Regions from separate parts of the Motilimonas sp. 1_MG-2023 genome, predicted to be linked through region 2. Evidence: predicted binding sites of a transcription regulator. Region 2 holds the regulator's gene; each other region holds the start of a gene.

Region 1 (5,043 bases), on a different contig from region 2:
TAGGTATCAATAGGCATGATACCTTGAGAATAAGTTGTCTCATTAAATGATGGACAGGCGCCTTTCTCTTTCGCTAAGCCGTTTGATGCTTTCAATAGGTAGTATTGAATGGCTTCAAAGGTGCGGTGTGTTAGGTTGTTAGCACTGCCGTTTGAGTAGTACACACCATTTTTTGCTAGGTAATAAGCGTAGTTGATCACGCCAACCCCTAAGGTACGTCTATTTAAGCTGCTCGTTTGTGCCGCTGGGATCGGGTAGTCCTGATAGTCTAATAGGCTATCAAGGGCTCGCACAATCAAATCAGACAACTCTTCTAGCTCATCTAAACTCTCTAGCGCACCTAAGTTAAAGGCAGATAGGGTACATAGGGCTATTTCACCATTCTCGTCGTTAACGTGTTGCAGTGGCTTCGTTGGCAACGCAATTTCCAGACATAAGTTACTCTGGCGGATGGGTGCCACTTTTGAGTCAAATGGGCTGTGAGTATTACAGTGGTCGACGTTTTGAATGTAGATCCGACCTGTGCTAGCACGCTCTTGCATCAGCAGAGCGAATAGATCGACCGCTTTGATGGTTTTTTTCCGCACATTGCTGTCTTGCTCGTATTGTAGATACAAAGCTTCAAACTTGTCTTGGTCTTCGAAAAAGGCATCGTACAACCCAGGTGTATCAGATGGGCTAAACAGGCTAATATTGCCGCCTTTAATTAAACGGGTGTAGAACAGCTTGCTGAGTTGGACGCCGTAATCTAAGTGACGGACGCGGTTTTCTTCCACGCCACGGTTGTTCTTTAATACTAATAGCGATTCAACTTCTAAGTGCCAAATAGGGTAAAACACAGTGGCAGCACCGCCACGTACGCCGCCTTGTGAACACGATTTAACCGCAGTTTGGAAGTATTTGTAAAACGGAATACAGCCGGTATGGAAGGCTTCACCGCCACGAATTTCACTGCCTAAGGCGCGAATGCGGCCCGCGTTAATACCAATGCCCGCACGCTGTGACACGTATTTCACCACGGCACTGGCTGTGGCATTAATTGAGTCCAAGCTATCACCCGTTTCAATCAGTACACATGAGCTGAACTGGCGAGTAGGGGTGCGCACGCCTGACATGATGGGGGTCGGCAGTGACAATTTAAAGGTTGAGATAGCATCATAAAAACGGCGCACATAATCCATACGGATAGATTTGTCGTAGTTGGCGAATAAGCAAGCCGCCACTAATACGTATAAGTATTGTGCACTTTCAAATATTTCACCGGTTACGCGGTTTTGAACTAAATACTTGCCTTCAAGCTGTTTCACTGCAGCATAAGAGAAGGTCATGTCACGCCAGTGGTCAACAAAGTCATTCATTTCATTGAATTCAGCTTGGCTGTAATCATTTAGCAGGTGACGGTCGTATTTATCCATTTCACACATTTTAACCACGTGGTCGTACAAATGTGGTGGCTCAAAGGTGCCGTAAGCTTTCTTACGTAGATGAAACACGGCTAAGCGCGCAGACAGATATTGGTAATCAGGTGTTTGTGGCGAGATTAAATCAGCTGCTGCCTTGATAATGGTTTCGTGAATATTCTCGGTTTTGATGCCGTCGTAAAATTGGATGTGAGATTTTAACTCAACCTGAGATACAGATACGTTATTTAATCCCTCTGCTGCCCATGTGATAACGCGATGTATTTTATCTAAATCAATCGCTTCTTTATTGCCATCACGTTTGGTGACCAACAGATTTTTATTCATCGCATAACGCCTTTTAGATTTGTAATAACTAGGTGAATGAGCATGGATTCAGAAACAACAAAAGGCGCTATCAGGAACGACAATAATATGACGTTCTAATATTGCCCTCTGGTGTCTTTAAATCTGTATAAACACAATATGTAGTGTTTTGCTTCTGATTAGCTACAAGATAATGAGGTATGCGTTATTTTGCAAGGGGGAAACTTGATCATAACTTGTGGATAAAGTGTGAAAGAATTAGCAAGGTTAGTGATAGCTAACCATTGATCTCCAATCGGGTTTAGACCAACTAAATTTCAAGTGTTTTTTTAGGCAAAAGTTAAAATATTTTTTATTTTAACTGGTTGCCTAAAAAGCCAACAGCCGAGGTTATCAGGCAAGGCTGATAACACTTGGCTTGGCTTAAATACACGTTATTTGTAGGGCTAATGAAAGCCGTTATTTGAGGTAAAAAAATGTGCACATTATCAAAAATTGATGTTTTTATTTATTCGGCTAATGGTTTTGTCATCAACATGTAATTCACGTCCACATTTTCCGCCAAATAAAAGTTTTTCAATATGGGGTGATAGTGTACGCCGGTCAAATCAGTACACTGTAAGCCGACTTGATCGGTAAAGTTTAAAAATTCAGACGGGCGAATAAACTTTTGGTGTTCATGTGTGCCTTTAGGCACCCAACGTAAGACATATTCAGCGCCAATGATCATCATGAGATAAGATTTGGCGGTGCGGTTAATAGTAGAGAAGAAAACCACCCCATCAGGTTTAACCAATTGTCGGCAGGCTGCAATAACGGAAGCGGGATCGGGCACGTGTTCTAACATCTCCATACAAGTGACCACATCATAGCTATGAGGCCGTTCATTAGCGTGTTGCTCTGCGGTCATTTGAATATAATCAAGCTTGGCGCCTGTTTCTAATGCATGTAGGCGCGCTACCTCTAATGGTTCTGTGCCCATGTCGAGTCCAGTGACGATAGCGCCTTTGTGCGCCATGCTTTCGGCAAGAATGCCGCCGCCGCATCCCACATCGAGCACTTTTTTACCAAATAAGCCCTGACAGCCACGATTGATATAGTCAAGACGGGTAGGGTTGAGCAAGTGAAGGGGCTTAAAATCGCCTTCTAAATCCCACCAACGGCTCGCCATCGCTTCAAATTTTGCTATTTCTTGTGCATCTACATTCATGATTTGTGCTGCTTTTTTATTCATCTAAAAATTCTGTAGCCATTATATGCGGGAGTGGATCTGAAAAAAGCCATTTTTTCAAAAAAGTTGCGGGTTATGTGCCATTCCTCCCTCTGTCCCTGACACGAAAGTGTGCTAGAATCCTCCCCTCGTCAAATCAGACCGAAATTATTAGATTTAGGGATTTAGGCTTATATGAGCGATCTTGCAAAAGATATTACGCCGGTAAATATCGAAGATGAGTTAAAAACATCTTATCTCGACTATGCCATGAGCGTCATTGTTGGACGTGCACTTCCTGATGTACGCGATGGTTTAAAACCTGTGCATCGACGTGTGTTATTTGCCATGAGTGTACTGGGCAATGACTGGAACAAACCCTATAAAAAGTCTGCCCGTGTGGTAGGTGATGTAATAGGTAAATATCACCCTCACGGTGATACAGCAGTTTACGACACCATTGTTCGTATGGCGCAAGACTTCTCATTGCGTTATATGCTAGTAGACGGCCAAGGTAACTTTGGCTCGGTAGATGGCGACTCCGCTGCGGCGATGCGTTATACCGAAATTCGCATGGACAAAATTTCCCATGAGTTACTGGCCGATTTAGATAAAGAAACCGTGGACTTTGTGCCTAACTATGATGGCACAGAAGAAATACCTGCGGTTCTGCCGACCAAAATACCCAATCTATTAGTCAATGGATCGTCGGGTATTGCGGTGGGCATGGCAACGAATATTCCGCCTCATAACTTGACCGAAGTGATCAATGGTTGTTTAGCACTAATAGAAAACAGCGAGCTGACGGTTGCTGAGTTAATGGAGCATATTCCAGGCCCAGATTTTCCAACTCACGGCATCATTGCCGGCCGTAAAGGCATTGTTGATGCATATAACACCGGTCGCGGTAAATTACGCATTCGTGCCCGCGCCGATATCGAAACCGATGCTAAAACAGGGCGTGAAACCATTATTGTTCACGAACTGCCTTATCAAGTGAACAAAGCGCGCTTGATTGAAAAAATTGCTGAGTTGGTAAAAGAGAAAAAAATCGAAGGTATCAGTGCCATTCGTGATGAGTCCACCCGTATCATTCGTGTACTAATCGAAGTGAAACGTGGTGATGTGGCTGAAGTGGTATTGAACAACTTGTATGCGCAAACGCAAATGCAAGTGTCTTTTGGTATTAACATGGTGGCCCTAGAAAATGGCAAACCTAAGTTATTTAACCTAAAAGAAACACTAGAAAGCTTTATTCGTCATCGCCGTGAAGTGGTGACACGCCGCACTGTATTTGAACTAAGAAAAGCGCGCGATCGTGCGCATATCTTAGAAGGTCTTGCCATTGCCCTTGCTAATATCGACCCGATTATTGAGTTGATTCGTGAGTCTTCTACACCTGCTCAAGCCAAATTGGCATTGCAAGCGCGTGGTTGGGAGCTGGGTAATGTCGCAGCCATGTTAGAAAGTGCGGGTGTTGATGCTGCGCGTCCAGATTGGTTGGAAGAGCAATACGGTATTCGCGAAGACGGTTATTTCTTAACCGAGCAACAGGCTCAAGCAATCCTAGACTTACGTTTACATAAGTTAACGGGCCTCGAGCACGAAAAAATCCTTGATGAATACAAGTCACTACTTGAGCTGATTGCAAGCTTGCTACATATTCTGAACAGCCCTGAGCGTCTAATCGAGGTGATTCGTGAAGAGCTAGAGCTAGTGCGTGAGCAATTTGGCGACGAACGTCGTACTGAAATTACTGCGATGAGCGGTGATATCGATATGGAAGACTTGATCACTGAAGAAGACGTTGTGGTGACCTTGTCGCGTGAGGGCTATGTGAAATATCAGCCTCTCACCGATTACGAAGCTCAGCGTCGTGGTGGTAAAGGTAAGGCTGCCACTAAGATGAAAGATGAAGACTTCATCGAGCGTTTATTGGTCGCTAATACCCACGACACTATCTTATGTTTCTCTAGCCGCGGTAAATTGTACTGGCTGAAAGTCTATCAATTGCCATTGGCTTCACGTGCTGCACGTGGTCGTCCAATTATTAATATTCTGCCACTTGAAGAAAACGAACGAATTACCGCTATCTTGCCAGTGCGC
Region 2 (5,043 bases):
GATGTCACCACAAGGTGGTGGTGAACCTGACGGGGAGTTAGCACAAGCAATGGTCGCTGATTTAGGCGGGTTTGATGCTTTCAAAGAGGCTTTTACTCAAGCTGCACTGAAACGCTTTGGCAGTGGTTGGGCATGGCTTTGCGTGACGTCAACGGGACAGTTGTTGGTGGAAAGCTCTCCAAACCAAGATAGCCCACTGATGTGGGGCAATCAGCCTATTTTAGCGTTAGATGTTTGGGAGCATGCGTATTACCTTAAGTATCAAAACCGCCGTCCTGAATATATTAATGCTTTTTATAACGTGGTTGATTGGCCACAGGTTAATCAGCGGTACCTTGCTGCGCGATATACCCACGTTACCTGAAGATACTTGTCCAACGAAAATTTGTGGGCGGTTAGGCAGGGCGCTGATTTGAGGTGTAGTTATTCTAGGTTGAAAATCAGCAACCAAGTTAACAGTCTACAAAATTAGCTATTTGTAAGCTGTTCCTTATGTTCATTTTTTGTTAAAAAGCCTCGCAAGAGACTCAGCCCGACTTCGTTTTTTGCCTCAAACTAAACAGAATGAGAGGCTCTGAATCCTGCATATTGAGGTAGCTTGGGTATAGGTCATAAAGCCCCTTGGGGTGCTTTTTGTTTTAAGCATCACACCACCTTAAAAGTCACTTTCTTTCTGAGTTGTACCTACATAAATTCTCATCGTGAGCACTCTATTAATTCAATTCATTTTTTTGATGAGATTTATTCAACATTTGGGGCTGGGAAATGTGAGCCAGTGCAGGTAAAATACGCAGCTTCAAAACTGAACAAAGTTGTAAACATCGTTGTCAACTCAGTTGTAATTTGCATTTAGTCAGGAGATACGGATGCTTAAGCGTGATATGAACATAGCCGATTATGATCCAGAGTTATGGGAATCCATGACCAATGAAGTGGTTCGTCAAGAAGAACACATTGAATTAATCGCGTCAGAAAACTATACCAGCCCACGTGTAATGGAAGCGCAAGGCAGCCAACTGACTAACAAATACGCTGAAGGTTACCCTTACAAGCGTTACTACGGTGGTTGTGAATATGTTGATATCGCTGAACAATTAGCGATTGACCGTGCTAAAGAGCTGTTTGGTGCTGATTACGCTAACGTGCAGCCGCACGCAGGCTCTCAAGCAAACGCTGCTGTTTACCAAGCGCTGCTTAACCCAGGCGACACTATTTTAGGCATGAGCCTAGCACACGGTGGTCACTTGACTCACGGTGCATCAGTAAGCTCTTCAGGTAAAATCTACAACGCTGTTCAATACGGCATTGACCCTGTAACGGGCAAACTAGATTACGACGAAATCGAGCGCCTAGCGGTTGAGCATAAGCCAAAAATGGTTGTTGCTGGTTTCTCTGCATACTCAGGCATTGTTGATTGGCAACGTTTTCGCGATATCGCAGACAAAGTAGGTGCTTACCTATTTGTTGATATGGCACACGTAGCAGGTCTAGTGGCGGCGGGTCTTTACCCTAACCCAGTGCAAATTGCTGACGTAACCACAACCACAACGCATAAAACATTAGCGGGTCCACGTGGTGGTCTTATCCTTGCTAAAGCTAACGAAGAAATTGAGAAGAAACTAAACTCAGCAGTATTCCCTGGCGGTCAAGGTGGTCCTTTAATGCACGTTATCGCGGCAAAAGCGGTTGCATTTAAAGAAGCGATGGAGCCAGAATTTAAAGCTTACCAGCAAGGCGTTCTAGACAACGCTAAAGCCATGGTTGAAGTATTTAAAGCACGTGGTTTTAAAATTGTTTCTGACGGCACTGACAACCACTTATTCCTTGTTGACCTAATCGACAAAGAATACACAGGTAAAGATGCGGATGCAGCCCTAGGCCGCGCGAACATCACTGTAAACAAAAACTCAGTACCAAACGATCCTCGCTCACCGTTCGTGACTTCTGGTCTACGTATTGGTACACCAGCACTAACACGTCGTGGCGTTAAAGTTGACGACGCGAAAGCATTAGCGGGTTGGATGTGTGACGTACTAGACAACATCAATGACGAGTCGGTTATTGAAGCGGTTAAAGGTAAAGTGGTTGCGCTTTGTAAAGCGAACCCTGTTTACGCTTAATTAATCCAAGATTAGTTTCGCATTATGACTGCAATAGAGGCTGCCCCAAGGGCAGCCTTTTTTTTTATGCAGTAAGTGGTAAACTGAACGCCTGTTTGCTTACTGATTATTAGGGATTTTTGATGCATTGCCCTTTTTGTGGTGTTCAAGACACCAAAGTGATTGATTCCCGCTTGGTGTCTGATGGTCATCAGGTTCGTCGTCGTCGCGAATGTAATCAGTGTAAAGAGCGCTTTACTACCTTTGAATCAGCCGAGTTGGTGATGCCAAGGATCATTAAATCCGATGGCAGCCGCGAGCCGTTTAACGAAGATAAGTTAATGGGTGGCGTGCATCGCGCATTAGAAAAACGTCCCGTTTCTACCGAAGCTGTCGATAAAGCAGTGAATCAAATAATGTCGCAATTACGCGCGACAGGTGAGCGAGAAGTGCCATCAAAAATGCTTGGTGAGCTAGTCATGGAAGCGTTGAAAAATTTAGATAAAGTGGCTTATGTACGCTTTGCTTCTGTGTATCGCTCATTTAAAGACGTGAAAGAATTTGGTGAAGAAATCGCCAAGCTGGAAAAATAACACCTTGTCTGACACTTCTAACCAGACCTTAGAGCGCCGTTTAATGGCGCAAGCCATTGAGCTTGCAGCGACGGGCATTTATACCACAGCTCCTGCGGCTAACTTTGCCGGGGTGTTTACCTTCGCTGGTAACGTGGTCGCAAGCAGCGCCCGAAAAACCTCAATAGAGCCCTGTGCTATTTGCCAGCAAGCACAAGCTTTGCTGCGCTCTGAACAAGATTGCGATACGGTTTATTTAACCTCTGAGCCCAGTCATGAACTAGCACAAATCCTAGTGACGTTAGGCATTAAACAGTTGCAGCTGGCTTGTTTACTTGAGCCTGAGCAAACTGAATGGCGCAACGTATGTGAACAAGGCAATATTGCCGTTGCAATCGGCCTACTTGAATCAGAAGCAAAGGCGCTTAATCATGATTTATGGTTTCGCCGCCAACACGGGCGCCCCTTTGTAAGGCTAAAATTAGCCGCTAGCTTAGATGGTCGCACTGCGTTAAAAAATGGTCAAAGTAAATGGATAACCAGCAGTGAAGCGCGTGCTGATGTGCAGCTGTTTCGCGCCAAAAGCGATGTGATTTTATCGGGCTCAGGCACTGTGGTTGCAGATAATCCCTCATTGAATGTGCGTTGGTCAGAGCTTACCCCACTGCATTCGATAATTAGTCAAGATCAGCTGCGCCAGCCTGCGCGGGTGGTCATTGATAATCGCCAGCAGCTTGATCAGCACTATCAACTATTTGGCTTGCCGGGGGATACTTTTCTGGTGGCCAGTAGCGAGCATAAAAATACCCAAGCCAAGACCCTTGTGATTGCAGAGCAAAATGGCCATGTTTGTTTATCACAATTGATGCTAAAGCTAGCCAAGCTATCATTTAACAGTGTTTGGGTCGAAGCTGGGCAAACATTAGCGGGCGCGCTATTGGCTGAAAATCTGGTTGATGAGTTTATTTTGTATCAAGCGCCGAAACTAATGGGCTCGAGTAGCCGAGGTTTAGTAGACTTACCCGAATATACGCAAATGAGCCAAGTACCAGAGTTAAGCCTTAAGCAAGTTGATTTAATTGGTCCAGACTTAAGATTAATTTGCGTACCCAAACAATAACGAATAGGTGTCGCTACAAGCGGCAATCATTGAAAGACAGGTGAAACATGTTTACTGGAATCGTGGCGGCAGTGGGAAGCATAAGTAAAATTAAACCCACAGGTAAAGACATTAGTTTAACGGTCAATACTGGCAAGCTGGATTTATCAGACGTGCAATTGGGTGACAGTATCGCCACGAATGGTGTGTGTTTAACGGTCACCGACCTTGGGGCAAATAGCTTTAGTGCTGATTTAAGTGTGGAAACCCTTAAATTAAGTAGCTTTGCCCATGCCAAAGTAGGCAGCTTGGTGAACCTAGAAAAAGCCATGATGCCGCAATCTCGTTTTGGTGGCCATATTGTTAGCGGCCATGTTGATGGCGTGGCAACAGTTATTTCTCGGCATGACTTAGGCCGTGCCACAGAGTTTTGGTTAAGCTGTCCACCTGAGTTGGCTAAATATATTGCCCACAAAGGCTCCATTACCGTTGATGGCATTAGCTTAACGGTAAATGAGGTTAATGGTTGTGAGTTTAAGTTGACTATCGTGCCTCACACCAGCGGTGAAACTACTATTACCCATTTTAAAGCGGGCACTCAAGTGAACCTTGAAGTTGACTTAATTGCACGTTATTTAGAGCGTTTATTATTAGGCGATAAAGCCGCAGAAAAGGCACCGTCAGGTGTTACCATGAGTTTGTTAGCAGAGTCAGGTTTCTTAAAATAAGGGAAAGTCGTCATGGCACTTAATACAATAGAAGAAATAATTGAAGACCTTCGCGCCGGTAAAATGGTCATTTTAATGGATGATGAAGACCGTGAAAATGAAGGCGATTTGATCATGGCGGCTGATGCTGTGACCCCAGAAGCCATCAATTTTATGGCGACCTATGGCCGTGGTTTAGTCTGCTTAACTTTGACCGAAGAGCGCTGTGCGCAACTAAAGCTGCCATTAATGGTTGATCACAATAGCGCTGCATTTTCAACTAATTTTACTGTGTCGATTGAAGCAGCTGAGGGCGTAACAACCGGTATCAGTGCTGCCGATCGCGCGGTGACTGTACAAGCCGCAGTGGCACCCAATGCCACTCCTAATGATATTGTTATGCCAGGCCATATTTTCCCACTAAAAGCGCAAAATGGCGGTGTGTTAACCCGCGCGGGTCACACTGAAGCAGGCTGTGATTTAGCGCGCTTAGCCGGCTTTTCGCCAGCGGGTGTCATTGTTGAAATCCTAAATGAAGATGGCACCATGGCGCGTCGTCCTGATCT
Region 3 (5,043 bases), on a different contig from region 2:
AGGTACAACGGGTACCAGGCCCATTCACAACATCCACGCTGTAATACTTTTGATAATGCATCAGCTTAGCTTAAAGGTGCTTAACGCGACGTTGCACTTCTTCTTGCTTGCCGTCATTAAATGGCCTTGCGTCAGGGCTACCTAAGTAACCACAAACACGGCGCGTCACAGATACCGTTGCGGGGTTATGATTACCGCAAGACGGACAAGTAAAACCTTTACTGGTACAGTCAAATTCGCCATTGAAGCCGCACTCGTAACATTCATCTATCGGTGTATTGGTACCGTAATAAGGCACGCGTTCAAAGGCATAATCCCATACGTCTTCTAACGCTTCTAAATTATGCTGCATGTTCGGGTATTCGCCGTAACAGATAAAACCACCATTGGCGATATCGGGGTAAGCCAACTCAAAATCGAGCTTATCAAATGGGTTAACCTTTTTTTCCACGTCTAAGTGGAAGCTATTGGTGTAATAGCCTTTATCGGTCACGCCTTCAATCACACCAAAGGTTTTGGTGTCTAACTTACAAAAGCGACTGCATAGGTTTTCACTTGGTGTGCTATATAAGCTAAAACCATAGCCTGATTCATTTTTCCATTGATCCGTTGCAGCGCGCAGGGTTCTCACTATATTCAGGGCTTTTTCCCGCAGTACTTCATCATCGTAGACATGAGTGTCGCTGCCGTATAACCCTTGCACTGTCTCATGTAAGCCAATGTAGCCTAATGAAATAGAAGCGCGGCCATGTTTAAAAATCTCACTAATATCATCATCAGGCTTTAACCTCACACCACAAGCTCCTTCCATATAAAGGATCGGTGCCACGCGGGCTTTTACCCCTTCTAAGCGGCTAATGCGCGAGTCTAATGCCGCTTTGGCAATGGCTAGACGCTGGTCTAGAATCTTATAAAAACGACGCTCGCTGCCTTTCGCTTCAATAGCAATGCGTGGCAGGTTTAAGCTAACCACACCTAAGTTATTGCGCCCATCATGGATCATTTCACCATCTTCTTCATAAACACCTAGAAAACTACGGCAACCCATTGGTGTTTTGAACGACCCAGTTACACGCACTATTTGCTCGTAATTTAAGATATCAGGATACATGCGTTTTGAGGCAGACTCTAATGCCAGTTGCTTAATATCGTAATTAGGATCCCCCGCTTGATGGTTCAAGCCGCCTTTAATGGCGAACACTAACTTTGGAAAAATAGCCGTCTTTTTGTTTTTACCTAAGCCAGCAATGCGATTTTTTAAGATAGAAATTTGAATTAAGCGCGCTGCCCAGCTGGTGCCCAAACCAAAACCGAAGGTGACAAACGGCGTTTGGCCATTAGCGGTATGTAAGGTGTTCACTTCATATTCCAATGACTGGAACGCATCGTAACATTCTTTTTCGGTGCGACTACGAGCAAAGCCTTCAGCATCAGGTATTTGCCATTGCTGCGCTAACGCGACGTTTTTCTCATAGCTGGCCTCAACATACGGCGCTAAGACTTCATCAATGCGATTGATAGTAGTGCCACCATAAATATGGCTGGCCACTTGCGCAATAATTTGCGCAGTGACTGCAGTTGCGGTCGCAATAGACTTAGGTGTTTCAATTTCTGCATTACCCATTTTAAAGCCGTGAGTCAGCATGCCTTTTAAGTCGATTAGCATGCAGTTAAACATCGGGAAAAATGGCGCGTAGTCTAAATCGTGATAATGAATTTCACCACTTTGATGCGCTTTGACGATTTCTTTGGGCAACATATGCTGCGTGGCGTAGTGCTTTGCCACAATACCAGCCAATAAATCACGTTGTGTTGGGATTACCTTGCTGTCTTTATTGGCATTTTCATTGAGGATCGATGCATCACTTTGCTCAATCAAGCCGCGGATTTCTGTTGCTAGGCGACCTTTTTTCTCACGTACTGAATCACGATCGTGGCGGTATTCAATGTAATGGCGCGCCACTTCTTTATAGTCACTGGCCATTAACTGGTTTTCAACCGTGTCTTGCAGTTCATGAATGTCCACTTCATAGCGCTGTGCCAATTCTTGCTCGACATTTTCTGCGATGGTTTGAGCATAATGTTCATCGGGCTCTAACACGTTTTCCATGGCGCACAGCACCGCAGCTTTAATACGATTTAGATCAAATGGCACGCGCGCGCCATCGCGCTTTATGACGACAGGTTTCAAGGCGGAAACTCCTAACAAGAGAAGGCCTCACACTAAATGTGGGCAAGATGTATTTAAGAAACACTAGATATTGTGTATTAGGCGTAAAATTGCTGTTTAGCGTGTTGATCTAGATCAACTGAAAAAGAGGATATTTCTGGCTTTTTACTATTTGAGATTAACGTCAAGTTTGACAATTGTTTTTGTTTTTTGTCTTGCATTGATGCCAAGGCTTTTCGCTCTTGGCTTCGCAAAATATCAAGCAAAATTATGCTGATTTAGCGTATTCTTTTTACGCTATAATTTTACCTATTCCTGTTCAGTTTGTTTCCATAAGATATGACAGAACTTTTCATCTTGGTCTTTACTAATAAGCAAACGTGCATAAATATCGGTTAGGGCATCGTCTTCATCCACCAAACCAACAACTACTTCTGCATAATTATCTTCGTCTACTTCAAAACCAACATGCTCATCCCAGTCAAAGCCAACGGCTACTAAATCGGCTGCACCTTGCTCTTCAAATTGTGCCGCCAGTAAGATCATGTCAGCAGGGTCTAAATTGTCACAGGCTAAATCTAAGAAAATTTCGTAGGCGGCATCAATCAGCTCATCTGGCGTTAGTTGGTTTTTGTCTGTCATATTAATCCCCTTCAATAAAGGCGCATTAGACCATGACAAGGATTGCAAAGAAACAAAAATACCACGTCGAAATGGTGGCGAAAAAATTTTTAAAAATAATTTTTTTTACTTGAATTTCTGTCAGACCAGAGCCCACAAGCTTGTCGCGAGAGGGGCAAAAACACTTAGCGTCAGTTTGGCATTTATGGTCAATTTGTTGTCTATTTTATTTGGCTTTCTCGCCTATACTAATCTTAGTTCGTCACACAGGAGGTTATTATGATAGGTAAAATAGCAGCTTATTCACTGGTGGGTCAATCTATACAACACGCTGGAATTATTACGTTTTTCAACCAGAAAACCGATGAAGTGACGATCCGAGATTTTGATGGCAACATCTGGAATGGCTGGGGTTTTCAAATAAAACTCATTCAACCAGAAGAGACCGAAACTGAGCCATCTATAGCAAGCTGAGCTGACGGTGGAGACTCAATGCAGGCAGTGTTATGCTGCGCTATCTGTGTCCATTAATACTGACAAACCATGAACAAAATTATTTATATTGCCGACCCTATGTGCAGCTGGTGCTTTGGTTTTAGCACTCAGCTGCAGCAGTTAAAACAACAGCTACCTCACTATCCATTTGAACTTGTCATGGGCGGTTTGCGCACAGGTGAAGACGCGCAACCACTAGACGCCTCCCTCGCCGAAATGCTTTCTCATCACTGGCAAAAAGTTGAGCAGTTAACAGGACAAAAAATTAACCCTGAAATACTTAATCGGGTTGATCAATTTGTTTACGATACCGAGCCTGCTTGCCGCGCAGTCACTTTATTAGGTGAAGCCAGCCCAGCCCACCAATTTGACTATCTACTTGCGGTACAAACAGCTTTCTATCAAGATAATAAGGACATTACCCAGGCCGAGGTACTGGCAGAGTTAGCTAGCCCTTGGTTAGAGCAAGACTTCTTTTTAGAGTTATTCAATAGCCCCGCCATGATTGAAGCAACACAACAGGACTTTGAACTGTCTCGCCAATGGCAAGTGTTTAGCTACCCGACCTTAGTGTACTCAACCGAGGATAGAATGATTTTACTGGCACAAGGTTATGCCACTGCCGATGCCATTCGCGAAGGTATTGAAAATATTGAGCAAGGCTTAAAGAACGAAAAAGCAGATGACAAAACAGAATAAAATCTGCAAAACAACAAAGGGGCTAACAGCCCCTTTGGTCTTATCACAATAAACGCTATCAGTCTTATTTTGCCTTAAACTGATTACTTAAAAAATCATACTGATAGCCAATTGATGAGAGTTTCTGCTCTAAGCCATCGCGAGGAATATCAAACAACCCGACCAAATCTTCTAAATCTTCACATTCGATGCGTAGCTGTTCATTTACAATGCTAAGTAGAATGTGACTATCCATATTATGAAATCGACTTAAATCCATCACTTTACCTCCTCTTTCTATAGCGCTACTTTGAGTTTAGCTTAAATTAGAAAAAGCGATAAAATAGCCATTGCCTAATCAGTGCCACGTTTTAACATCGCAATCGCAATACCGCCAATCACCAACAAGCTAGAGATGGTCAAGGGTAATGTCCATGATTCATCCAATAACACGATACCAAGTATTGCAGTAATAATGGGCACACTAAGCTGATACAAGCCCGCTTGCGCTGCTGGAATACTCGGTAACAACAGATACCATAATGTATATCCTAACCCTGAAGCCAACCCGCCAGATAAACAGGCCAACACCATGCCGTTAATCGATAACATTTCGGTCCAATTAAACCAAGGTAGCAAACTTAAACTCAGAAGCGCTGCCCGACTGAAATTTTGCCTTGTCATTACTACCGGGTGCTTTACGCCTTTGCCTAGCCAGGTGTAAACACCCCAAGCAATACCAGCCAAAGCCATCAGTAAGGCAGCGGAAAGACTTGGCGCTGATGAACTGGGCAATAACAAATAAGCGAGCCCCACCATAGCTAATAACATCCCAGCCAGTTCAAAGAGATTGGCAATATAACCTTGGCGAAAATTAATTAAGAATAGCGTCAGCTGAACCAGGGCAAATAAAATTAGCGCACCGACACCGGCATCTAGCTGAACATAGGCAAATGAAAAGCCAGCCGCATAAAATAATAATGCCACCGCTCCTCCCCAGCTTCCTGAGGCTTGTTCCTTGCCTAATGAAGCAAATAAGAAACTTAACCCCCATAAAGTGAAAGCCCCTGAAATAAGGC

Evidence for each region. The regulator NrdR, encoded in region 2, represses ribonucleotide reductase genes. The targets are predictions, from matches to a motif close to AAACACNANATNTNGTGTTT.
Region 1: nrdA (class 1a ribonucleoside-diphosphate reductase subunit alpha) is a predicted target of NrdR. The motif match lies at 1,878-1,897, and genes of this name have one in related genera.
Region 3: nrdD (anaerobic ribonucleoside-triphosphate reductase) is a predicted target of NrdR. The motif match lies at 2,250-2,269, and genes of this name have one in related genera.

Annotation. Positions count from the first base shown of each region.
Region 1 is NZ_JAUOPX010000004.1:70,980-76,022, reverse strand. It holds gene nrdA (class 1a ribonucleoside-diphosphate reductase subunit alpha) at 1-1,748, opposite strand, end outside; gene ubiG (bifunctional 2-polyprenyl-6-hydroxyphenol methylase/3-demethylubiquinol 3-O-methyltransferase UbiG) at 2,236-2,937, opposite strand; gene gyrA (DNA topoisomerase (ATP-hydrolyzing) subunit A) at 3,133-5,043, shown strand, end outside.
Region 2 is NZ_JAUOPX010000011.1:65,628-70,670, forward strand. It holds gene Q4519_RS07960 (superoxide dismutase) at 1-364, shown strand, start outside; gene glyA (serine hydroxymethyltransferase) at 867-2,120, shown strand; gene nrdR (transcriptional regulator NrdR) at 2,243-2,692, shown strand; gene ribD (bifunctional diaminohydroxyphosphoribosylaminopyrimidine deaminase/5-amino-6-(5-phosphoribosylamino)uracil reductase RibD) at 2,664-3,791, shown strand; gene Q4519_RS07980 (riboflavin synthase) at 3,839-4,498, shown strand; gene ribBA (bifunctional 3,4-dihydroxy-2-butanone-4-phosphate synthase/GTP cyclohydrolase II) at 4,511-5,043, shown strand, end outside.
Region 3 is NZ_JAUOPX010000002.1:86,225-91,267, forward strand. It holds gene nrdG (anaerobic ribonucleoside-triphosphate reductase-activating protein) at 1-61, opposite strand, end outside; gene nrdD (anaerobic ribonucleoside-triphosphate reductase) at 71-2,191, opposite strand; gene Q4519_RS01500 (HI1450 family dsDNA-mimic protein) at 2,480-2,812, opposite strand; gene Q4519_RS01505 (hypothetical protein) at 3,071-3,265, shown strand; gene Q4519_RS01510 (DsbA family protein) at 3,335-3,985, shown strand; gene Q4519_RS01515 (DUF4250 domain-containing protein) at 4,050-4,244, opposite strand; gene Q4519_RS01520 (DMT family transporter) at 4,319-5,043, opposite strand, start outside.